2 regions of the Streptomyces sp. NPDC004327 genome follow, and region 1 is predicted to be linked to the other one. Evidence: riboswitches for the same ligand, from Rfam matches in the RefSeq annotation. Region 1 holds a riboswitch; the other holds the start of a gene.
The links. Region 1 has a riboswitch for S-adenosylmethionine ahead of thrC (threonine synthase). Riboswitches for the same ligand answer to the same signal wherever they lie in the genome.

Region 1 (11,682 bases):
CGCCCGGTGGCCCGCCGCGCCTCGTGGAGCAGGGTGCCGTCCGCCCCGACGAGGGCGGCCTTCATGCCGGTGCCGCCCACATCGAGGGCGATGACGTGTCTCACGGGGGACAGTCTCGCGCGTCAGCACCCGAAAGGTCTAGTCCACTGTGGAGGATTGTTGCGCGGGGATACAAAGCCTGGTCGGCGGACGTGAGCGGCCTCACGGGGTGAGGATCACGCTCCGCGTGAGGTTGCGCGGCCGGTCCGGGTCGAGGCCGCGCGACTCCGCGAGCGCGACCGCGAGGCACTGGGCGCGGACCAGGTCGGCGAGCGGATCGAGGCCGGCGCGCGAGACGAGGGTGCCGCCGACCCGGGCCACATCGGCCGCGAGGCCCTCGGGGAGCGCGCCGAAGACCCAGGTGGCGCGGCCCGGGGCGGTGATCGCGATGGGGCCGTGGCGGTACTCGAGGGCCGGGTACGCCTCGGTCCATGCCCCGGCCGCCTCGCGCATCTTCAGCGCGGCCTCCAGGGCGAGCCCGTACGCCCAGCCGCGGCCCAGGAAGGTCCACTGCTCGGCCGCGAGCACCGCCTCCTCCAGCGGCTCGGTGAGCGCGAGCTCGGCGTCGACGGCGGCCTCGGCGACGGACTTCACGCCGGGGACCTCGCCGAGCCCGGCGCGCAGGAAGGCGAGCGCGGTGGTGGCGAAGCGGGTCTGGACGACGGACTCCTCGTCGGCCCAGTCCAGGACCGCGAGCGCGTCGGCCGCGTCTCTCACCGGCGTCCCCGGGTCGGCGGTCAGCGCCGTGGTCGGGACCCGGCCGCGCACCGCCGCGAGCAGGTCGAGGACCTCGGTCGTGGTGCCGGAGCGGGTGATCGCCACGACCCGGTCGTACGAGCCGGCGGCCGCCCGGCCCACCGGGAACTCGGACGAGGCGAAGGCGTCGGTCTCGCCGAGCCCGGCGGCCTCGCGCAGCGCCGCGTAGCCGAGGGCCATGAACCAGGAGGTGCCGCAGCCGGTGACGGCGACCCGCTCACCGGGCTTCGGCAGCCCCTCGAAGCCGGCCGCGGCCTCGGCGGCGCGGCGCCAGGAGGCGGGCTGGGTGGCGATCTCGGCGGCGGTGCGGGAGGGCGTGCGGGACATGCGGGCGACTCCTCATGGTCCAGACCAGCGGGAAATCCAGGAAGGTACTGCCAACTTCTGCGGTCCCGTGCATAGCAGTGCACGGCACCGCACGGCAATGCGTTGCCGAAGCGATACGTGAGTGGTGTAGACCTCCGGTGCCTACCCGGGAGAAACTTGCGGCCGAACATTGTCTCGACGACGAGCAAAGGGTGGGTTACGGCTGTGCAGCGGCGACGATTCCTGGGACTGGCCGCGGCGGCCGGAGCACTCGGCCTGACCGGCGGGCTCACCGGCTGCGGCACGCTGACCGGCGGCGACGGCGACGTCACCCTCAAGCTGGTCGCCGCCGACTACGACCTCACCGGCGGCGACTCCACCCGGAAGTACTGGGCCGGCCTGGTCGCCGCCTTCGAGGCGAAGAACCCCGGTGTGAAGGTCCAGGTCCAGATCGAGTCCTGGAACGACGTCGACCGCAAGGTCGCCGAGCTGGTCAAGGCCGGCCAGGCGCCCGACCTCGCGCAGATCGGCGCCTACGCCGACTACGCGGCCGCCGACAAGCTCTACGCCGCCGACCAGCTGCTCTCCATCCCCGTGGGCGCCAACTTCCTCGCGCCGCTCGTCGACGCCGGCGAGTACAAGCGCACCCAGTACGGCATGCCGTTCGTCGCCTCCACCCGGCTGCTCTTCTACAACGAGGACCTGTTCGAGAAGGCCGGCATCAGCGCGCCGCCGACCACCTGGGACGAGCTCGCGGCCGCCGCGCAGAAGCTGCGGAAGAAGGGCGTCACATACCCCTTCGCGCTGCCGCTCGGGCCCGAGGAGGCCCAGGCCGAGACCATGATGTGGCTGCTCAGTGGGGGCGGCGGCTACACCGACGGCATCGACCACTACAAGATCGACTCCGAGGCGAACGTCCGCACCTTCGACTGGCTGCGCGACGAGCTCGTCGGCGCGGGCCTCACCGGCCCGGTCGCCCCCGGCAAGCTCAACCGCAAGGAGGCCTTCGCCGCCTTCGCGCGCGGCGAGGTAGGCATGCTCAACGGCCACCCGTCCCTCATGCAGGAGGCCGAGAAGAAGGGCGTCAAAGTCGGCAAGGTCGCCCTGCCCGGCCGCGACGGCAAGGCCAAGGCGACCATGGGCGTCGCCGACTGGATCATGGCCTTCAAGCAGAACGGCCACCGCAAGGAGATCGGCGCCTTCCTCGACTTCGTCTTCAGCGACGAGAACGTGCTGCGCTTCGCCGGCGACAACGACCTGCTGCCCGCCACCATCACCGCCTCCCTCGCCATGCAGTCCGCCCCGGAGCACGCGGCCCTGCGCGAGTTCCTCGCGGCCCTGCCCGAGTCCCAGCTGCCGCCCGTCGGCAAGACGTCCTGGGCGCAGGTCAGCGGCAGCGTCAAGGCGCAGATCGGCAAGGCGGTCGAGCCGGGCGGGAAGCCGTCGGAAGTCCTGGGCAGGATCGCACGCGAGGCGACGGCGGCCGAGAGCGCGGAATAAGTTGGTCAGTATGACCAGTGAACTCGGGGAGCTCGGCGAGCGCGAGCGGGCCGTCCTGGCCGTGGAGCGCCGCTCCTGGCCCGGCCCGGGCGCCAAGGAGCGGGCGGTACGCGAACAGCTCGGCCTCTCCGCCGTCCGCTACTACCAGCTGCTCAACGCCCTCCTCGACGACCCGCGCGCCCTCGCCCACGACCCGGTCACGGTCAACCGCCTGCGCCGGGTCCGCGCGGAGCGCGAAGCGCGCCGCTGAGCCGTCGCGCCGCTGAGCCGTCGCCCCGCTGACGGGACGGGCATCCGTCGGTAGGGTCGTGGGCATGGTCAGCAGCCTTCCGCACCCGACCACAGCCGCCGGCCGCGACGGACTCGCCGCGCTCCTCGCGCGGCCCGAGAAGGCCGTCGTGGCGCTCGACTTCGACGGGACGCTCGCCGAGATCGTCCCCGACCCCGAACGCGCCCGCGCCCACCCCGGCGCCGTGCCCGCGCTCGCCGCCCTCGCCCCCCGGGTGGCCGCCGTCGCGGTCGTCACCGGCAGGCCCGCCGGAGTGGCCGTACGGTACGGGGGCTTCGCCGGCGTACCGGGCCTGGAGCACCTGGTCGTCCTCGGCCACTACGGCGCCGAGCGCTGGGACGCCGTCACCGGCACCGTCCGGGCCGCCGCCCCGCACCCCGGCGTCGCCTCGGTCCGCGCCGAGCTGCCCGGCTTCCTCGACCGGGTCGGCGCCTGGCCCGGCACCTGGATCGAGGAGAAGGGCCGCGCGGTCGCCGTCCACACCCGCCGCGCCACCGACCCCCAGGGCGCCTTCGAGGCCCTCAAGGGCCCCCTCGGCGACCTCGCCGCCGCCCACGGCCTCGTCCTCGAACCCGGCCGCATGGTCCTCGAACTCCGCCCCCCGGGCATGGACAAGGGCGTTGCCCTCGCCGACTACGTCCACGAGATCGGCGCCTCCGCCGTCCTCTACGCGGGCGACGACCTCGGCGACCTCCCCGCCTACGCCGCCGTCGAGAAACTCCGCTCCGACGGCACCCCCGGCCTCCTCGTCTGCTCCGCCGCCGAAGCCCAGGCCGTCCCCGACCTGGCCGACCGCGCCGACCTCACGGTGGCGGGGCCGGCGGCGGTGGTGGGTTTCCTGGCGGGGCTGGCGCGCGAGCTGGAGGCGTAAGCCGAAGGGCCCCGGTCCGTCGGACGGACCGGGGCCCTGGGCGTGCGCCGGGCGGGCGGGTCAGCTCAGCTGGACCACCTTGTGCATGCCGAGGAAGGCGTGCGGGATGCCGTTCTCGTCGTCCGGGATGAAGCAGAGCAGGACGTACCTGCCGGCCGGGAGGTTCTTCGCCTGGACGATGGCCGTGTGGTCGGCGGAGATGGCTCCCAGGCCGCTGGGCGGGCCGGTGAAGGGGGACGGGGGCTGCTGGCCGTGGGCGAGGGCGTCGAAGTAGGCCTGGATGTCGGCGTCCGTGGTGCCCGGCTTGACCGGCCGGATGAGCATCTCGTGGATCTCGTCGGTCGTGTTGTGCACCAGGATCGGGGCGTCCGCCCGGTTCACGTCCTCGACCCGGAAGCGCGGGCCCTTCTCCTGGAGCACGATGCCCTTGGGGAAGGGGGCCAGGCCCTTGTCCGGGTCGCCGTCGCAGAGTTCGAGCGACCTGAGCACGGGGTGGGCGGGGTCGGCGAGGAAGGCGCTGAAGTCGAGCAGGTAGACGGTGCCGTCGGAGATCGGCTCGGTGACGTCGACCGGGACCTTCGGCGTCGCGAAACCGCCGCCGAGTGCCTCCGCGTCCTTGTTGAACGCGGTGATGCCGACCTTCGCGATCGCCGGGTTCTCGTTGACCGCCTTGGCCAGGTCGGCGAGCACCTTGTCGACCGAGACGCCCTGGTGCGGGCGGAAGACCTGGAGCTGGCGTCCCCCGGGGTTGTCGGTGCTGATGCGGAAGTGGACGATTCCGCCTTCGGCGGCGTCGGGTGCCTCGATGCCGTGCTCGGTGAGCCTGACGTCGACGGCCTCGTGCCGGTCCTGGCCCTGGTGCGTCACGGCCTGGGCCGTGCCGACGCCGGTCAGGGTGGTGGCGCAGGCGAGAGCGACGGCCGCGGCCGCTCCCGTCCCGCGCCTCAGCGGGGCGATGCGCATGGAAGTCCTTTCGACGGGGTCCCCCGTCGGCCAGGGCACCACGGGCCCGCCGTGCGTGCCGTCAGGCACGCGGCAGGAACGCCCGTTCGGTGCAGGACATCCCGTCGACCGCCCTACTGCCCGCGCAGCTCCGCCAGCTGGCTCAGGAACCACCGCTGCGGCGGCAGCGCCGTCGCCGCCGCGGCCAGGCGCTTGGTGCGGTCCGCGCGCTCCGCCGCCGGCATCGTCAGGGCCTCGTGGAGCGCCTCGGCGGTCTCCGTCACGTCGTAGGGGTTGACCGTGAGGGCGTCGGCGTGGAGTTCCTCGTAGGCGCCCGCCTCGCGGGAGAGGACCAGGGCGCAGCCGGCGTCGGAGACGACCGGGATCTCCTTGGCGACGAGGTTCATGCCGTCGCGGACGGGGTTGACGAGGGCGACGTCGGCGAGGCGGTAGGCGGCGAGGGAGCGGGGGAAGTCGTCCTGGACGGAGACGAGGACGGGCTGCCAGTCGGCCGTGCCGAACTCGGCGTTGATCGCGGCGGCGAGCTCGGTGACCGAGGCGGTGTAGGAGCGGTAGACCTCCAGGTCCTGGCGGGAGGGGTAGGCGGAGGCGAGGTGGACGACGCGGCCGCGCCACTCGGGGCGGGTGGTGAGCAGCTCGCGGTAGGCGAGCAGGCCGCGGAGGATGTTCTTGGAGAGTTCGGTGCGATCGACGCGGACGATCGTCTTCCGGTCCCCGACCTCGGCCCGCAGCGCCGCCAGACGGTCGTCGACCTCGGGCCGGTGCGCCAGCGCGCGCAGGTCGTCGCCGTCGACGCCGAGCGGGTACGTACGGACCCGGGTGTCGCCGATCGTGCGCCCCACGCGCGGGTCGGACAGGAAGGCGTCGGCCCAGGCCCGGGTGTGGAAGCCGACCTCGTCGGCGCCGAGCATGCCCTCCACCAGCTCCTGGTGGACGTCGTCGGGGAGCATCCGCAGATAGCGCGGATCGGCCCACGGCGTGTGCGTGAAGTGCCCGATCCGCAGGTCGGGGCGGAGCTCCCGCAGCTGCCCCGGCACCAGCGCCAGGTGGTAGTCCTGCACGAGGACCGCCGCGCCCTCGTCCGCCGCCCGGGCGAGCGCCTCGGCGAAGGCCTGGTTGTAGCCGCGGTAGGACTCCCAGCGGCGGCGGAAGGCGGCGTCGAAGACGGGCTCGCGCGGGATGTCGTACAGGTGGTGGTGGAGGAACCACAGCACCGAGTTCGCGATGCCGTTGTACGCGTCGGCGTACACCTGCGGGTCGATGTCCAGCATCGTCACGCCCGGCTCGGCGATCCCGCGCCGCACCGCCTCGCGGTCGCCGTCGCCGAGCGCCGCGCACACCCACACGCTGTCGCCGGACGAGACCGCGCTCAGGCCCGACACGAGGCCGCCGCCGCCGCGCCGGGGGTGGAGGGAGCCGTCCTCCCGCAGGGTGTACGAGACCGGGCCGCGGTTCGATGCCACGAGGACAGAAGCCATACGGCGAACCTAGCCCGTCCGGTAAACGCTCAAACGTACGGATTTAAGACAGGAGGATGCGGGCAGGCCCGTCCCCGGCCCGCCGCCCGGCCTCACGCCACCCTGCGCCGCTCCGCGTACTCCGCCACCTCCGCCATCGGCGGCCGCTCCTCCGTGTCCACCTCGTACGTGCGGGGCGTGAACCCCTCCTCGCCGCGCTCGAACTGCGTCAGCCGCGGCCTGACGAGATGGCCGCGCGACAGCCGCAGCTGCGCCGTCCGGTAGATCGCCGCCGCCATCCGGCCCAGCGCCCGGCCGTCCTGGTGGCGGTGCTTCCTGACCCCCACGTCCACCTGTGCGAGCGCGTCGAGGCCCACCGTGTGCAGCGCGTCCACCAGCAGGCCCAGCTCCACTCCGTAACCGACCGGGAACGGCAGCCGTTCGAGCAGCGAGCGCCGCGCCGCGTACTCGCCGCCCAGCGGCTGGACGAAGCCGGCCAGCTGCGGCCAGTGCAGATTGAGCAGCGGGCGGGCCACCAGCTCGGTCACCCGGCCGCCCTGACCTGGTTCGTCGCCGAGCGGCCGGTCGTACATCGCCTTGACGAAGTCCACGTCCGGGTCGGTCAGGAGCGGTCCCACGATGCCGGTGACGAAGTCCGCCGAGAAGTCCTTCAGGTCCGCGTCCACGAAGCAGATCACGTCGCCGCTCGTCACCATCAGTGACCGCCACAGGACCTCGCCCTTGCCCGGCACCGCCGGTATCCGGGGCAGGATCGCGTCGCGCGCGACCACGCGCGCGCCCGCCGCCGCGGCGACCTCGGCCGTACGGTCGGTCGAGCCCGAGTCGACCACCACCAGCTCGTCCACCAGCGGCACCGCCTCCGTCATCAGCTCGCGGCGGATCACGGAGACGATCGTGCCGACCGTCGCCTCCTCGTTCAGCGCGGGCAGCACCACGCTGACCTTCGTACCGCGCTTGGCGGCGAGGATCCGCTCCAGCGGACGGTCGGCCACCGACCAGGACCGCCGGGCCAGCCAGCGCTCCACTTCTTCCAGCAACGTGATCTCCATCTCGCGGATCGGACGTCCGTCTCCGGCTTCGAAGGCTTCGGTTACAGTCTTGAACAACGCGGATGCCCGATGCATGTCGGGGTGCCGACCGCGTTCCACAATCGAATACCGCTCATCCAGAGGGGCAGAGGGATACGGCCCGTTGAAGCCCCGGCAACCCTCCAGTCGGTTTGTCTCGTCATCCAGCGAGGTCCCCGGCTAGGGAAGGTGCCAAATCCGTCTCATGGCGAAATGCGCCATGAGGAAGATGAGGAGAAAGGGCCTCGCCTCCATGGCTGTTCAGACCGTCGCACCCGCTTCCGGAACCTCCGTCGACCTCGGTCCCGCGTCCGGCCTCTCTTGTCGGGAATGCGGTGAGACCTTCCCGCTCGGCCCGATTTTCGCCTGTGAGCTGTGTTTCGGCCCGCTCGAAGTGGCCTACGACCTGCCGGCCGGCGACCCCGAGGCCCTGCGCAAGCGCATCGAGGCCGGTCCCGCCAGCATCTGGCGCTACGCCCCGCTGCTGCCCGTCCCGGCCGACGTCGCCGAGAAGCCGAACCTGAACCCCGGCTGGACCCCGCTGGTCAAGGCCGACAACCTGGCCCGCGAGCTCGGCGTCGAGCCCGGCAAGCTGTTCGTCAAGGACGACTCCGGCAACCCGACCCACTCCTTCAAGGACCGGGTCGTCGCCCAGGCCATCGAGGCCGCCCGCGCCTTCGGCTTCACCACCCTCTCCTGCTCCTCCACCGGCAACCTGGCCGGCGCCGTCGGCGCCGCGGCCGCCCGGGCCGGCTTCCGCTCCTGCGTGTTCATCCCGCACGACCTGGAGCAGGGCAAGGTCGTCATGGCCGGCGTCTACGGCGGCGACCTCGTCGCCGTCGAGGGCAACTACGACGACGTCAACCGCTTCTGCTCGGAGCTCATCGGCGACCCGCTCGGCGAGGGCTGGGGCTTCGTCAACGTCAACCTCCGTCCGTACTACGGCGAGGGCTCCAAGACGCTCGCCTACGAGATCTGCGAGCAGCTCGGCTGGGTCATCCCGGACCAGCTCGTCATCCCCATCGCCTCCGGCTCCCAGCTCACCAAGATCGACAAGGGTCTGCAGGAGCTCATCAAGCTGGGCCTGGTCGAGGACAAGCCGTACAAGATCTTCGGCGCCCAGGCCGAGGGCTGCTCCCCGGTCTCCGCCGCCTTCAAGGCCGGCCACGACGTCGTACGGCCCCAGAAGCCGAACACCATCGCCAAGTCGCTCGCCATCGGCAACCCGGCCGACGGCCCCTACGTCCTCGACATCGCCCGCCGGACCGGCGGCGCCGTGGAGGACGTGAACGACGAGCAGGTCGTCGACGCCATCAAGCTGCTCGCCCGCACCGAGGGCATCTTCGCGGAGACCGCCGGCGGCGTGACCGTCGGCGTGGCGCGCAAGCTCGTCGAGAACGGCGTCATCGACCCGTCGAAGACCACCGTCGTCCTCAACACGGGTGACGGCCTCAAGACCCTGGACGCCGTTGCCGACACTTCTCAGGCGACCGCCACCATCCGACCGAGCCTGGACGCGTTCCGCGACGCCGGCCTCGCCCACTGACCGCTGACCCGCTGAAAGGTACGAAGACAGCCATGGCCGTGAACGTCCGCATCCCCACCATCCTCCGCACCTACACCGGCGGCCAGGCCGAGGTCGCCGCCGAGGGCGCGACCCTCGCCGAGGTCATCGCCGACCTGGAGAAGAACCACGCCGGCATCGCCGCCCGCGTCCTGGACGACCAGGGCAAGCTGCGCCGCTTCGTCAACGTGTACGTGAACGACGACGACGTGCGTTTCGAGCAGGGCCTGGAGACGGCCACGCCGAACGGCGCCGGCATCTCCATCATTCCGGCGGTCGCCGGCGGCTGCTGAGCCCCGGAGACGGCACTACCCATCAGTACAGAATTGCCCCTTCCGCGAGAAGAAGCGGAGGGGGCAATTCTGCATGGTTGAGCGCGGTAGAGTTGGGGAAGTCCCCTCCGCTGCTCATGCCAGACGCATATGAGAATGCGCCTCGACCGACAAGAAGCAGCCAAAGTGCCCGTGCCTTGTGTACCTTCTGCGCACTTTGCCGGGCCCGACTTGCCCCGGAATTCAGCATATTCTCCCCAATTCCCCTTTCCGGCGTGCCCAGAATTCTCGTCCGATTGACCTGTTGCAGAGGGCAGTTGGGCAGATACATTCAGCCGCGGTCGACGCGTTCCGGCGCAGGGTCTGACCCGGGTCCGCGAAGTGCGGTCCCGCGCAAGGGCCAGTAATAGGGGAGTTAGGCATGGCTCAGGGCACCGTCAAGTGGTTCAACGCGGAGAAGGGCTACGGCTTCATCGCGGTCGACGGTGGTGCGGATGTTTTCGTCCACTACAGCGCGATCCAGATGGACGGCTACCGCACCCTCGAAGAGGGTCAGCGGGTCGAGTTCGAGATCTCGCAGGGCCAGAAGGGTCCGCAGGCGGACATGGTCAAGCTCGCCGTCTGAGCACGGCGCGATCGGCCGACGACGCACTTCCGTCGAGGGGCCCGCATCCCGGTTACCGGGGCGCGGGCCCCTCGCGCGTGCGCGGGCGCGTACGTGCGGGAGGACGGGGGCGCGTGCGTACGGGAGGGCGGGGGGAGCGTGCGCGGGAGTGCGCCGAGAGGTGGTCGATCCTCCGTAGTCGCTTGCACTCACATGGGGCGAGTGCTAATCATTGGCGTTAGCACTCTCACGCTGAGAGTGCTACGAGGATCGGGCAGACGAGGTCGCCGGCCGCGTGGGGCAAGGAACCACGAGGACGCGCCGACCGTCCGTCGCGGGCGTCGGCGCGGTCCTGGAGCGTTATCCACCCCATGTCCGGGAGGACCACTTCACATGGCCAAGATCATCGCGTTCGACGAGGAGGCCCGGCGCGGTCTCGAGCGCGGCATGAACCAGCTCGCTGACGCCGTCAAGGTCACCCTCGGCCCCAAGGGCCGTAACGTCGTCCTCGAGAAGAAGTGGGGCGCCCCCACGATCACCAACGATGGTGTCTCCATCGCCAAGGAGATCGAGCTCGAGGACCCGTACGAGAAGATCGGCGCCGAGCTGGTCAAGGAAGTCGCCAAGAAGACGGACGACGTCGCCGGCGACGGTACGACCACCGCCACCGTTCTCGCCCAGGCCCTGGTCCGCGAGGGCCTGCGCAACGTCGCCGCGGGTGCCAACCCGATGGCCCTCAAGCGCGGCATCGAGAAGGCCGTCGAGGCCGTCTCCGGTGCGCTGCTCGACCAGGCGAAGGAGGTCGAGACGAAGGAGCAGATCGCCTCCACCGCCTCCATCTCCGCCGCCGACACCCAGATCGGCGAGCTCATCGCCGAGGCCATGGACAAGGTCGGCAAGGAAGGCGTCATCACCGTCGAGGAGTCCCAGACCTTCGGTCTGGAGCTTGAGCTCACCGAGGGCATGCGCTTCGACAAGGGCTACATCTCGGCGTACTTCGCGACCGACATGGAGCGCATGGAGGCGGCGCTCGAGGACCCGTACATCCTCATCGTCAACTCCAAGATCTCCTCGGTGAAGGACCTGCTCCCGCTCCTCGAGAAGGTCATGCAGTCGGGCAAGCCGCTGCTGATCATCGCCGAGGACGTCGAGGGCGAGGCCCTGTCGACCCTGGTCGTCAACAAGATCCGCGGCACCTTCCGCTCCGTCGCCGTCAAGGCCCCGGGCTTCGGCGACCGCCGCAAGGCCATGCTGAACGACATCGCCATCCTCACCGGCGGCACGGTCATCTCCGAGGAGGTCGGCCTCAAGCTGGAGAGCGCCGGTCTCGACCTCCTGGGCCGCGCCCGCAAGGTCGTCATCACCAAGGACGAGACGACCATCGTCGACGGTGCCGGTGACAGCGAGCAGGTCGCGGGCCGCGTGAACCAGATCCGCGCCGAGATCGAGAACTCCGACTCGGACTACGACCGCGAGAAGCTCCAGGAGCGCCTGGCGAAGCTCGCCGGTGGCGTCGCCGTCATCAAGGCCGGTGCCGCGACCGAGGTCGAGCTCAAGGAGCGCAAGCACCGCATCGAGGACGCCGTCCGCAACGCGAAGGCCGCCGTCGAGGAGGGCATCGTCGCCGGTGGTGGCGTCGCGCTGCTGCAGGCCGGTTCCGTCTTCGAGAAGCTGGACCTGGACGGCGACGAGGCCACCGGTGCCGAGATCGTCCGCAAGGCGCTGGCCGCCCCGCTGACCCAGATCTCCGTGAACGCCGGCCTCGAGGGTGGCGTCGTGGTGGAGAAGGTCCGCAACCTGCCCGTCGGCCACGGCCTGAACGCCGCGTCCGGTGAGTACGTCGACATGATCGCCGAGGGCATCATCGACCCGGCCAAGGTGACGCGCTCCGCGCTGCAGAACGCCGCCTCCATCGCGGCCCTGTTCCTCACCACCGAGGCCGTCATCGCCGACAAGCCGGAGAAGGCCGCCGC
Region 2 (11,682 bases), on a different contig from region 1:
ACTGGTACATGGGCTTCGCCGAGGGTCTGATCCGTGTCATGCCGGGCTGGGAGATCAACCTGTGGGGCCACACGCTGGTCCTCGGCGTGATGATCCCGCTGGCGATCTTCCCGCTGGTCCTCGCGGCCATCGCGGTGTACCCGTTCATCGAGTCGTGGATCACCGGCGACAAGCGCGAGCACCACATCGCGCAGCGCCCGCGCAACGCTCCGACGCGCACCGCCTTCGGTGTCGCCTGGATCACCGCGTACATGGTCATGCTCGTGGGTGGTGGAAACGACCTCTGGGCGACCCACTTCCACCTGTCGCTGAACTCGATCACCTGGTTCGTCCGGATCTTCTTCTTCCTCGGCCCGGTCATCGCGTTCATCGTCACCAAGCGGATCTGCCTCGGCCTCCAGCGCCGGGACAAGGACAAGGTGCTGCACGGACGCGAGTCCGGCATCATCAAGCGCCTGCCGCACGGTGAGTTCGTCGAGGTCCACACGCCGCTCAGCCAGGGTCAGCGCTACAAGCTCACGGCGCACGAGCAGTACGAGCCGGCCGCGCTGCCGCCGGCCGTCGACGAGAACGGTGTGGAGCGCAAGGTCGGCCGCATGGAGAAGCTCCGGGTCAAGCTGAACCGGGGTTACTACGGCGGCGACAGCCAGGTCGCCAAGCCCACCGTCGAGGAGTTCAAGGAGATCGAGAGCGGCCACGGCCACCACTGATCACCGCTGACCTCCTGACCCAGGTCGCCACGGCGAGAGCCCCGTCCATTCGATGGACGGGGCTCTTTGCCGTCACCGCGGCTCGATAGGGTGAGTCCATCACCTATTGCGTGCGCCGTAGGTCATAGGTCGTGGACCAGAAGCCCTGGAGCTGTCATGAGTGCTGTGAACCCCGCTGGAGGCGACACCGCGGCGGGCCGCTCCTGGCCCGTCCTGCTGAACGGACTCCTCGAAGGCCGGAACCTGTCCGCCGACGACACCGCCTGGGCGATGGACCTGATCATGCGCGGCGAGGCGACCGACGCGCAGATCGCCGGGTTCATGGTGGCCCTGCGGGCCAAGGGGGAGACGGTCGAGGAGATCACCGGCCTCGTCCGGACCATGTACGCGCACGCCAACGTCATCGAGGTGCCCGGCCCGGCCGTCGACATCGTCGGCACCGGCGGCGACGGCGCCAAGACGGTGAACATCTCCACCATGGCGTCGATCGTGGTGGCCGGCACCGGCGTGAAGGTCGTCAAGCACGGCAACCGCGCCGCGTCCTCCGCCTCCGGCTCCTCCGACGTGCTGGAGAAGCTCGGCATCAACCTCGACCTCACCCCGCAGCGGGTCGCCGAGGTCGCCGGGGAAGCCGGCATCACCATCTGCTTCGCGGTGAAGTTCCACCCCTCGCTGCGGCACGTGGCCACCGCCCGCGGCCAGCTCGGCATCCGGACCACCTTCAACGTGCTCGGTCCGCTGACCAACCCGGCGAAGGTACGGGCCCAGGCCGTCGGCGTCGCCGACCCGCGGATGGCGCCGATCGTGGCCGGCGTGCTCGCCCAGCGCGGCAACTCGGCCCTGGTCTTCCGCGGTGACGACGGCCTGGACGAGCTGACCACCACCGGCACCTCCCGGGTGTGGGTGGTCAGGGACGGCGCGGTGCGCGAGGAGCGCTTCGACCCGCGCGACGTCGGCATCGAGACGGTGACCCTGGACGCGCTGCGCGGCGGCGACCCGTCGTACAACGCCGACGTCGCCCGGCGGCTGCTCGCCGGCGAGACCGGGCCGGTGCGCGACGCCGTGCTGCTCAACGCGGCGGCGGCGCTGACCGCGCTCGCGCCCGGCGAGGGCACCCTCGCGGAGCAGCTGTCCGCCGGCATCGCGAAGGCCGCCGAGTCCGTCGACTCCGGCGCCGCCCGGCGGTCCCTGGAGCGCTGGATCGCCGCCAGCAACGCCTGACGTCGTATGAACGGACTGTTGCGACCCCGTCCCGGATGCCGGGACGGGGTTGCGGCGTCGTGATCGTCTGGCATAGGTTTTTCAACAGGTCATGAGTGACAGCTACAAGCCCCGGCTGGCTGTCCGGCAACCCTCCGTCCGTGGCGGGGTGCCCCGGGTGAAGACCAGGCCGTACGTGCAGAAGCCTGCGGCAAGCGCGGACCCCTGCGCACCACCCTGGGGTCCTTGGTCCTCTAGGGAGCGGTGTCTCGTGAGCAAGCGAATGCGTTAGGGCCCCTCGGCCCCTCATCGGATCAACACCCGTCCGCGGCACACCTTTCCGCGCCCTCGCGCGCTGCCGCCCCACGGGCCTCGTACGCCTTTTCGCGCCCTTTTCGTCCCGGGAGACTCCGCTATGTCCGCACGCCCGAACGCCGCCGTCGCCACCGCCGCCGCCACCGAGTCCGAGCCCTGCTGCGACGCCCCGCTGCCCGTCCTCGGCCGCGACGTCACCGTCCCGCTCGTCACCGGCGGCGAGGTCACCTACGCGGCGCTCGACTACGCCGCCAGCGCCCCGGCCCTGCAGCGCGTCTGGGACGACGTCGCCGCCTACGCCCCGTACTACGGCAGCGTCCACCGCGGCGCCGGCTACCTCTCCCAGCTCTCCACCGACCTCTTCGAGAACAGCCGCGCAACCGTCGCCGAGTTCCTCGACTGCCGCCCCGGCGACCAGGTCGTCTTCACCCGCTCCACCACCGACTCGCTCAACCTGCTCGCCCAGGTCGTCCCCGCCGACTGCCGGGTCTTCGTCTTCGAGACCGAGCACCACGCCTCGCTCCTCCCGTGGCGCGATGCCCAGGTGACCTACCTCGACGCGCCGCGCACCCCGCGCCAGGCCGTCGAGATCCTGGAGCGGGCGCTCGCCGGCCGAGAGCCCTACGGCCCGGCCCTGGTCTGCGTGACCGGCGCCTCCAACGTCACGGGCGAGCTGTGGCCGGTACGCGAACTCGCCGCCGCCGCCCACGCGCACGGCGCCCGGATCGTCCTGGACGCCGCCCAGCTCGCGCCCCACCACCCCGTCTCCGTGCGGGAGTTGGACGTCGACTGGGTCGCGTTCTCCGGGCACAAGCTGTACGCGCCGTTCGGCTCCGGCGTGCTCGCCGGCCGGGCCGACTGGCTCCAGGACGCCGAGCCCTACCTCGCGGGCGGCGGCGCCTCCCGCAAGGTGGCCCGCCGGGCCGACGGTGGTGTGGACGTGGAGTGGCACACCACCGCGGCCCGGCACGAGGCCGGCTCGCCCAACGTCATCGGCGTCTACGCCATCGCCGCCGCCTGCAAGGCGCTCACCGACGCCGGCTTCGACCGCCTCGTCGCCCGCGAGAAGCACCTGATCGCCACCGTGCGTGCGGGCCTGGCCGAGGTCCCCGAGGTCCGGGTGCTCTCCCTCTTCGGCGACGACGCCGACCGCGTCGGCGTGATCTCCTTCGTCGTCGACGGCTGGAACAGCTCCCACTTCGCCGCCGCGCTCTCCGCCGAGTACGGCATCGGCGTCCGCGACGGCCTGTTCTGCGCCCATCCGCTGGTGCGCACCCTGCTCGGCAGCGACCCGCAGGACCCGGGCGAGTGCGGCGCCCCCGAGGCGGCGCCCGGCGAGAGGTCCCTCAACGCCATTCGCGTCAGCTTCGGCGCGGGCACGCCCGACGAGCACGTCGAGCGCTTCGTCGGCGCGGTGAAGGAACTGGTCCGCGACGGCGCCCAGTGGAAGTACCGCACCGAGGACGGCCGCTGCGTCCCGGACCGCGGCTGACCGCGGGGGCTCTGATCCCTCATACGGGTGAAGCCGGCCTCCCGCGGGGGAGAGGCCGGCTTCAGCTGCTTTCAGCCGCCTACGACTCCAGCCCGATGGCGAAGGCCGCGTCCAGGTCGTTCTGCGAGTAGGCGCGGAACGCGACGTGCGTGTCGGTGCCCTCGACGCCCGGGATCTTGGAGATCTGGCCGGGGATGACGTCGGCCAGGTCGTCGTGCCGGCCCACCCGGACCATGGCGATCAGGTCGTACGTGCCGGTGACGGAGAAGACCTCGCTGACGCAGTCGATCGCGGCGATCTCCTCGGCGATCTCCGGGATGCGGTCCACGCTGGTCTTGATGAGCACGATCGCGGTGATCACGGCTGGCTTTCTCCCTCAATGGCCGCGGCTGATGGCTTCACTCTAGCCCGCCCGTCACCCGCCACCACCCTTCCAGCGAATCGCTTCGCGAGCCCCTCTCCTCACCCTGTACCGCGCCCACGCGTAGAGGAAGCCGAGCGCGAAGCCGATCACGTGCGCCAGGTACGCCACCCCCGGCCCCGCCCCCGCCGAGCGCGCCGCCAGCCACTGGAGCACGAACCAGAAGATCAGCACGATCCAGGCGGGGAAGCGCAGCGGCAGGAAGAAGAGGAACGGGAACAGGCTGGTCACGCGGGAGCGCGGGAAGAGACAGAGGAACGCCCCGAGCACCCCCGAGATCGCCCCCGACGCCCCCACCAGCGTCTGCTCGCTGTCCGCGTGCGCCGCCGCGTACCCGAGCAGCGCGACGTAGCCGCAGCCCAGATAGAACAGGCCGAACTCGGCCGCGCCCATCCGTTCCTCGGCCATCGCCCCGAACACGTACAGGAACAGCATGTTCCCGAGCAGGTGCAGCCAGCTGCCGTGCACGAAGAGCGCGGTCAGCGGGGTGAGCAGGGCGCCCGGCCGGCCCGCCGTCAGCTCGGCCGGGATCACTCCCCAGCGCTGGAAGTACGCGCCCTGCGCCGCGAGCAGCCCGTCGCCCGTGCCGTAGCCGGGGTTCAGGCCCGACACCGGGCTCAGCGCGAAGAGCAGCCCGCAGGCGGCGATGATTCCGTACGTCACGGTCGGTCCGTTGCGGGCGCCCCGCCACGCGTCGAGGGCCGCGCTCCGCCAGTCGATCATGGACAGATCATGGCGTACCGGGGCCCACCTGGACAGAGTGCCTCGCCGTGACACGGGGTACCCGGGAGGCCGTAGGGTTACGGGCAGTACCCCCGCAGTTCGACGGCGCACCGCGGGCCCGTAATGCCTCGTATAAAGCCTCACACTGAGCCTCGTACGGAAAGAGGACGGCAACGATGACGACGGTTCCCCTGCCGACCGCCGAGACCCGCTGGCGCTGCACCCTGTGCGGCAATCTGACCCGCTTCGACGTGACGCGCTCGTCCAAGGTCGTCGAATACGTCCATCTGGACCTCGCCGGAGACCCGAAGGTCGAGGAGCGCGAGGTGGTCAGTGAGACCATCGAGTCGGTCCGCTGCCGGTGGTGCAACGCGGTGGACCAGATCGAACTGGTGGACAGGCCGGGCGCCGCTTCCTGAGAAGCGGCCCGGCGAGGGCTTCGGAGCCCCGGCGAGGGCGACGGACAGGGAGAGGGTGACGGATCGTGGAGCAGCCCGCGCGCGGTGATGAACCGGCGGGCGGCGGCCCGGCAGGCGACGCTGCCGCCGAGGCGCTCGACCGACCGCTTCCCGAGGCCGTACGGCGCAAGGTGGTCGCGCTCGTGGCCGACGCCTTCGGCGGTCTGACCGTCGGCGAGCTGCCCGCGCCGCTGCGCCAGTACGCCCGCTTCACGGCCTCCCGGCGGGCCAAGTTCGCCGGGAACGCGATGGCCGCCGCCCTGGAGAGCGACCCGCTGTTCCGGCAGCGGATCGGCGAACGCTTCAAGGAGGCGCAGCCCGAACTGGCCGGCGCCGTCGAGTCCGGCGCCCCGCCCGCCGCCGCCGATCCGGTCGACGTGGCCGCGGCCGCCTATGTGCTGCGCCCGGCCGGCTGGGGCAAGCTCGTCGCCGCCGCCGGCGAGGAGGCCGAGCGCGCCGACGCCGAGCGCGCCGACGAGCTGAGCCGGCGTGAGCTGGAGCGGCTGCGCGAGGAGGTCGTGGCAGCCAAGGACCGCTCCAGGATCGAGACCGAGCAGCTGCGGCACGACCTGGAGGCCGCCCGCAAGGAAGCGGAATCGCTTCAGCGCAAGCTGCGCAGCGCCCAGAGCGACGTCAAGCGCGGCGAGGCGGCGCTGCGCCGGGTGCGGGCCGAGATCGACGCCGTTCGCACCGAGGCCGCCGCCCAGGTGTCCGCCGCCGAGAGCGAGACCCGGCGGCTCAAGGCCCGGCTCGGCGAGGCCGAGGCCGCCCTGGAGGCCAGCCGGCGGGCCGCCCGCGAGGGCCGCTCGGTGGAGGACATGCGGCTGCGGCTGCTCCTGGACACCGTGCTCGACGCCGCGCAGGGCCTGCGCCGCGAACTCGCCCTGCCGCCGGTGTCGGTGCATCCGGCGGACACCGTGGACGCCGTGGAGCCCGGCCGGATGTCGCCGAAGGACATCGCGGCCCGCGCGCTGTCCGAGACCGACCCGGCGCTCCTCGACCAGCTGCTCGAACTGCCGCAGGCGCACCTGGTGGTGGACGGCTACAACGTCACCAAGACCGGCTATCCGACGATGCCGCTGGAGAAGCAGCGGCTGCGGCTGCTCGGCGGTCTGTCCGCGCTCGCGGCCCGCTCGGGCGCCGAGATCACCTGTGTCTTCGACGGTGCCGAGCTGGCCGCGCCGGTGCTGCTCGCGCCGCCGCGCGGCGTGCGCGTGCTGTTCTCCAAGCCCGGTGTCACGGCGGACGAGTTGATCCGCCAGCTGGTCCGGGCGGAGCCGCCGGGCCGTCCGGTGGTCGTGGTGTCCACCGACCGGGAGGTGGCCGACGGGGTCGCCAAGTCCGGTGCGCGGCCGGTCGCGTCCGCCTTGTTGCTGAAGCGGCTTTCGCGCCTCTCGTAACTCCTTGCCGGTTCTGCCTGTTGCGTCCGATTTCTGATCCGCGCAGGGTCAACTGACCATTACTGCCCGTGCGATGTCGGTAAATAAGTTGTGGCGTGAGGCAGATTTTGACCCTTGGGATTTGAACTGATCACAAGATGGTCACTAGGGTCGGGGCTCGAACCTACGCGCGGTCGATCATCCATCCGGGGTGTCAGCGTTGGTACCGCCTGCCGTTGACCGGTCGGGCGGCTCGAGGAAGAAGGAGCTCGCCCCCGTGGCGTCCCACCGTCGTCCCAAGCAGCCGAGCCGCACCCGTGTGACCGTGCTCACCGCGACCGCCGCAGCGGCCGTCGCGCTCTCCGCCCAGTCCGGTGCCCAGGCGGCCCCGAAGCCGAAGATCGACGAGGTCAAGGCCAAGGTCCACACCCTCAACGAAGAGGCCGAGGTCGCCACCGAGCAGTACAACCAGGCCAACGAGCGCCGGGAGACGCTGCAGAAGGAGATCAGCGCCCTCCAGGACAAGGTGGCCCGCGGCCAGCAGGAGCTCAACACCCTGCGCGACCAGATCGGTTCGGTCGCCACCGCGCAGTACCGCTCCGGCGGCATCGACCCGGCGCTCCAGCTCTTCCTCTCCGCCGACCCGGACACCTACCTCGACAAGGCGTCCGCGATCGACCAGATCGGCGCCAAGCAGGCCGACGTGCTGGCCACCATCCAGGCCAAGCAGCGCACCCTCGCCCAGGAGCGGACCGAGGCGGCGACCAAGCTCGCCGACCTCGAGGACGTCCGCAAGACCCTCGGCGAGAAGAAGAAGCAGTTCCAGGGCAAGCTCGCCGAGGCGCGCACCCTGCTCAACACGCTGACCGCCGCCGAGCGCGCCAAGATGCAGCAGGACGAGCAGCGCGCCAGCCGCGGCGCCGCCGACCGCGTCGACCTCGGCAACGAGGTGCCGGCCTCGCAGCGCGGCGCCGCCGCCCTCAACGCCGCCGCCACGCAGCTCGGCAAGCCGTACGTCTCCGGCGCCGAGGGCCCCAACTCGTACGACTGCTCCGGCCTGACCATGTGGTCCTACCGCCAGGCCGGCGTCGGCATCACCCGCACCACCTACACCCAGCAGAACGACGGCGTGAAGATCGGCCGCAGCCAGCTCAAGCCGGGCGACCTGGTCTTCTTCAACAACCTGGCGCACGTCGGCCTCTACGCGGGCAACGGCCAGGTCCTGCACGCCCCGCACTCGGGCGCGGTGGTCCGCTACGAATCGATGAGCACCATCGGCAGCTTCATGTTCGGCGTCCGTATCTGACGTACCCCGCACCTTCGGTGACACGCCCTCCGAACGGGTGGTTTGCCGGAACCCCGACTGACGTGACGCCCCGCCGGTGACCTTTGGTCCCACGGCGGGGCGTCATTTTGTGTGCCCGGCGGCCTCGTTGGAGGGGGCGGCGCGAGCGGCTACTGTCTGGCGCTGCCAGTCCGACCAGCCGAACGGAGCGCGATCCGTGTCGTCCCACCGACGACCCGCCAGGGTCACCGTCCTCACCGCAGCCGCGGCCACCGCGGCCACGGCCCTCGGTGCCGTACCCGCGCACGCCGACCCGGGCGGCAACCCGCCGCAGACCACCCGCGCCACCGTCGACCGGCTCTTCGAGGAGGCCGAGCGGGCCACCGAGGGCTACAACCGGGCCGACGAGAAGGCCGGCCGGCTGCGCCGCACGGTCTCCCAGGCCCAGGACCGGCTCGCCCGCGGCCAGGAACGGATCAACCGGATGCGCGGCGCGCTCGGTTCGGCCGCCGGCGCCCAGTACCGCTCCGGCGGCATCGACCCGGCCCTCGCCCTGCTGCTCTCCGCCGACCCGGACACCTACCTCGAACGCGCCTCCGTGCTCGACCGGGTCACCGCCCGGCAGAGCGCCGCCCTCGACGAACTCCGCGGCGAACTGCGCGAACTGGCGCAGGAACGAACCGAGGCCGGCCGCGCCCTCGCCGAACTGGAGCGCAGCCGCGCCGACGTGGCCCGCCACAAGCGCACCGTGGAGCGCAAGCTCGCCGAGGCCCGCCGCGTCCTCGCCTCGCTCTCGCCGGACGAGCGGGCCGGCTACGACCGCGCCTCCCGCTCCGGCCGCGACGCCCTCGACGAGCAGCTGCCGCCGCTTCCCGACCTCGGCCCCTCGCGCGCCGCCGCCGCGGTGGTCGCCGCGCGCAGCGCGATCGGCAGGCCGTACGTGTGGGGCGCCGCCGGGCCGTCCGCCTTCGACTGCTCGGGCCTGATGGTCTGGTCGTACCGCCAGGCCGGCATCGCCCTGCCCCGCACCTCCCAGGCCCAGCGCAACGCCGGCCGCCGGATCCCGCTCTCCCAGGCCCAGCCCGGTGACCTCGTCACCTACCGCAGCGACGCCAGCCACGTGGCGATCTACGCCGGCAACGGCCAGGTCATCCACGCCCCCTACCCGGGCGCCCGGGTCCGCTACGACCCGGTGAACATGATGTCCCACGTGACGGTGACCCGGGTCTGATCGCCGGGGGCACTTGCGGGCCGCCCGTACGATCAAGGGCGTGGCGGGTCAGCGGAGCAGGACGGGTGCGTGGCTGCTCGGCGCCCTGCTCCTGGTCTCCGGGTGCACCGCGCCCGGGCCGGCCGGACCGCCCCGCGGCGAGATCCAGGGGCTGCTCGACCGGCACGCCGAGGCGCTGCTCGACCGCGACGAGCCCGGCTACCTCGCCGGCCTCGACCCGGCCCTCGTGCCCGCCGCGCGCACCGAGTTCGAGCGGGTCGGCAAGATCCCGCTGGCCGATCTGGAGTACCGGGTCACCGGCGTCGAGCCGGCCGGCGAGGGCCGCGCCACCGCCCGCGCCGAGCTGGGCTACCGCATCAAGGGCTACGACTCCGGGCCCGCCACCAGCGAGCGGATCCTCGACCTCGCCGAGCGGCACGGCCGCTGGTACGTCACCGGCGACCGTCCCGCCGACGGCGCCCCGCAGCAGCTCTGGCAGCAGGGCGACGTCCGGGTGGTGACCGGCCGCCGCAGCCTGGTGCTCGGCGTCGGCCAGAGCGCCGAGCGGCTGAGCGGGATCGCCGACGCCGCCGACCGCGCGGTGCCCGCCGTCGGCGCCGCCTGGCCCTCGCCGTGGGCCGGCCGGATCGTGGTCCTCGTCCCGGCCTCGGTGGACGCCATGGGCCGGCTGCTCGGCGCGCCCGCGGCCTCGTACCGGGGCATCGCGGCGGTCACCACCGGCGAGATCGGCGGCGGTCCCAAGGCGCCCGCGGACCGGGTGATCGTCAACCCGGACGCGTACGCGGTGCTCGGCGACTTCGGCAAGCGCTTCGTGCTCACCCACGAGACCACCCATGTCGCCACCCGCACCCAGACCACCGCGGCCACCCCGCTCTGGCTCTCCGAGGGCTTCGCCGACTGGGTGGCCTACCGCGGCACCGGCCGCACCGCCCTCCAGGCCGCCCCCGAACTCGCCCGCGCGGTGCGGGCCGGTGACGTCCCGGCGGCGCTGCCGGACGACCGGGCGTTCGCCTTCGGCGGCGACGCCGAGGCGCTGGCCCGCGCCTACGAGGGCGGCTGGCTGGCCTGCGCGATGATCGCCGACCGGTGGGGCGAGGCCAGGCTGACCGCGTTCTACCGGGCGGTCGGCGCCCATCCGCAGCGCGACGGCGCGGTGGAGAAGGCGCTGGACGACGTGCTGGGCACCACGCCGGAGGAGTTCACGGCGCGGTGGCGGACGTATCTGGGCGAGCGGCTCGGCTAGGGCCTGTCCGGCGGATCAGGGTCGGACAGGACCTTGGGGGGTCACTGACCCGGCCTGATCGACAAGACACCCCTGGCTCCCGGCGGCCTCGCGGTCCAGCTCGGCGAGGGTCTCCGCGAGCCACGCCTTCTCCTCCGTGCCGGTGGCCCGGGCGATCCGGAGCATCCCGCGCCGGAACGGATCGGGTTCCTCCTCCGCGCGCACCGGCGCCCCGCCCGCGTAGAAGAAGCTGGCCGGGGCGAGCAGGAACTCCTGGCGGCGGCGGAGCACGGCGGCCTGCTCGGCCGGGTCGGGGAGCAGGCCCAGGAAGGCGAGCAGCGTGAAGAAGCGCTGGCCGTCGGTGATCTCGGCGTCCTTGGGGGCGCGCAGCCGGGCGAGCAGCTCGGCCCGGCCGTCCGGGGTCAGTGAGAGGGTGCGGCGCTGGGCGGCGCCGGTGCCGGGCTCCGTACGGCTGTCGACCAGGCCGTTCTTCACCAGGCGGGTGATCGCCGGGTAGAGCGCGCCGTCGCTGACCGGGCGGACGTGGCCGCTCAGGCCCTGGATGCGCTCCTTGAGCTCGTAGCCGTGCAGCGGCTTCTCGCAGAGGAAGCCCAGGATCGACAGCTCCAGCACGGTTCCGCTCCTCAGTCGCTCGTCGACGGCCGCTCGTCGGTTCTCGCCCGTCGATTGTCGCTCGTCGATTGTCGCTTGTCGGGGACGCGCCACTGATGATACCTCTTTTCGAGGTGCCTCGAATCGAGGTATCTCGAAAAGAGGGGGACTCCTGTGACCAGTGCCGCCGTCCACCGCCGTACGCTCGTCCGGCTCGCCGGACCCGTCTACCTCGAACTCCTCGCCGGAGTCGCCGCCGGGATCATCAACATGGTCTGGGTCGCCCGGCTCGGCGGGGACGCCGTCGCCGCCGTCGCCGTGGCCACCAACGTCGAGAACCTGCTCCTCGGCGTCGTCCTCATGGCCGCCTCCGGCACCACCGTGCTCGTCGCCCGCGCCCGCGGCGCCGGCGACCCGGGCGCACTGCGCTCCGCCGTCCGCGGCGGCGCCGCCCTCGGCGCGCTGCTCGTCCCGCCCGTCGCCCTCGGCGGCTATCTGCTGCGCGACCCGCTCGCCGTGCTGCTGCTCGGCGGCAGCGGTCACCCCGCACACGCCCTGGCCACCGCCTACTTCGCGATCTCACTGCCCGGCACGGCCGTCTTCTTCGCCACCACCGTCCTCGACGGCGTCCTCA

Region 2: linked by a shared signal. The riboswitch ahead of ACFYU9_RS10295 (aminotransferase class V-fold PLP-dependent enzyme) and the one ahead of thrC (threonine synthase) in region 1 are both predicted to bind S-adenosylmethionine.

Annotation. Positions count from the first base shown of each region.
Region 1 is NZ_JBIAME010000003.1:118,633-130,314, forward strand. Features, by position in the region: gene ACFYU9_RS11010 (ROK family protein) at 1-104, opposite strand, end outside; gene ACFYU9_RS11015 (SIS domain-containing protein) at 202-1,122, opposite strand; gene ACFYU9_RS11020 (extracellular solute-binding protein) at 1,327-2,601, shown strand; gene ACFYU9_RS11025 (DUF3263 domain-containing protein) at 2,612-2,851, shown strand; gene otsB (trehalose-phosphatase) at 2,916-3,761, shown strand; gene ACFYU9_RS11035 (hypothetical protein) at 3,822-4,724, opposite strand; gene ACFYU9_RS11040 (trehalose-6-phosphate synthase) at 4,838-6,202, opposite strand; gene ACFYU9_RS11045 (glucosyl-3-phosphoglycerate synthase) at 6,295-7,239, opposite strand; SAM riboswitch class I at 7,361-7,505, shown strand; gene thrC (threonine synthase) at 7,523-8,815, shown strand; gene ACFYU9_RS11055 (MoaD/ThiS family protein) at 8,848-9,126, shown strand; gene ACFYU9_RS11060 (cold-shock protein) at 9,527-9,730, shown strand; gene groL (chaperonin GroEL) at 10,103-11,682, shown strand, end outside.
Region 2 is NZ_JBIAME010000002.1:919,701-931,382, forward strand. Features, by position in the region: gene ACFYU9_RS10285 (cytochrome bc complex cytochrome b subunit) at 1-710, shown strand, start outside; gene trpD (anthranilate phosphoribosyltransferase) at 867-1,931, shown strand; SAM riboswitch class IV at 2,019-2,134, shown strand; gene ACFYU9_RS10295 (aminotransferase class V-fold PLP-dependent enzyme) at 2,326-3,717, shown strand; gene ACFYU9_RS10300 (Lrp/AsnC family transcriptional regulator) at 3,797-4,078, opposite strand; gene ACFYU9_RS10305 (rhomboid family intramembrane serine protease) at 4,133-4,861, opposite strand; gene ACFYU9_RS10310 (hypothetical protein) at 5,038-5,280, shown strand; gene ACFYU9_RS10315 (NYN domain-containing protein) at 5,343-6,719, shown strand; gene ACFYU9_RS10320 (NlpC/P60 family protein) at 6,976-8,004, shown strand; gene ACFYU9_RS10325 (NlpC/P60 family protein) at 8,201-9,214, shown strand; gene ACFYU9_RS10330 (hypothetical protein) at 9,255-10,457, shown strand; gene ACFYU9_RS10335 (PadR family transcriptional regulator) at 10,473-11,069, opposite strand; gene ACFYU9_RS10340 (MATE family efflux transporter) at 11,223-11,682, shown strand, end outside.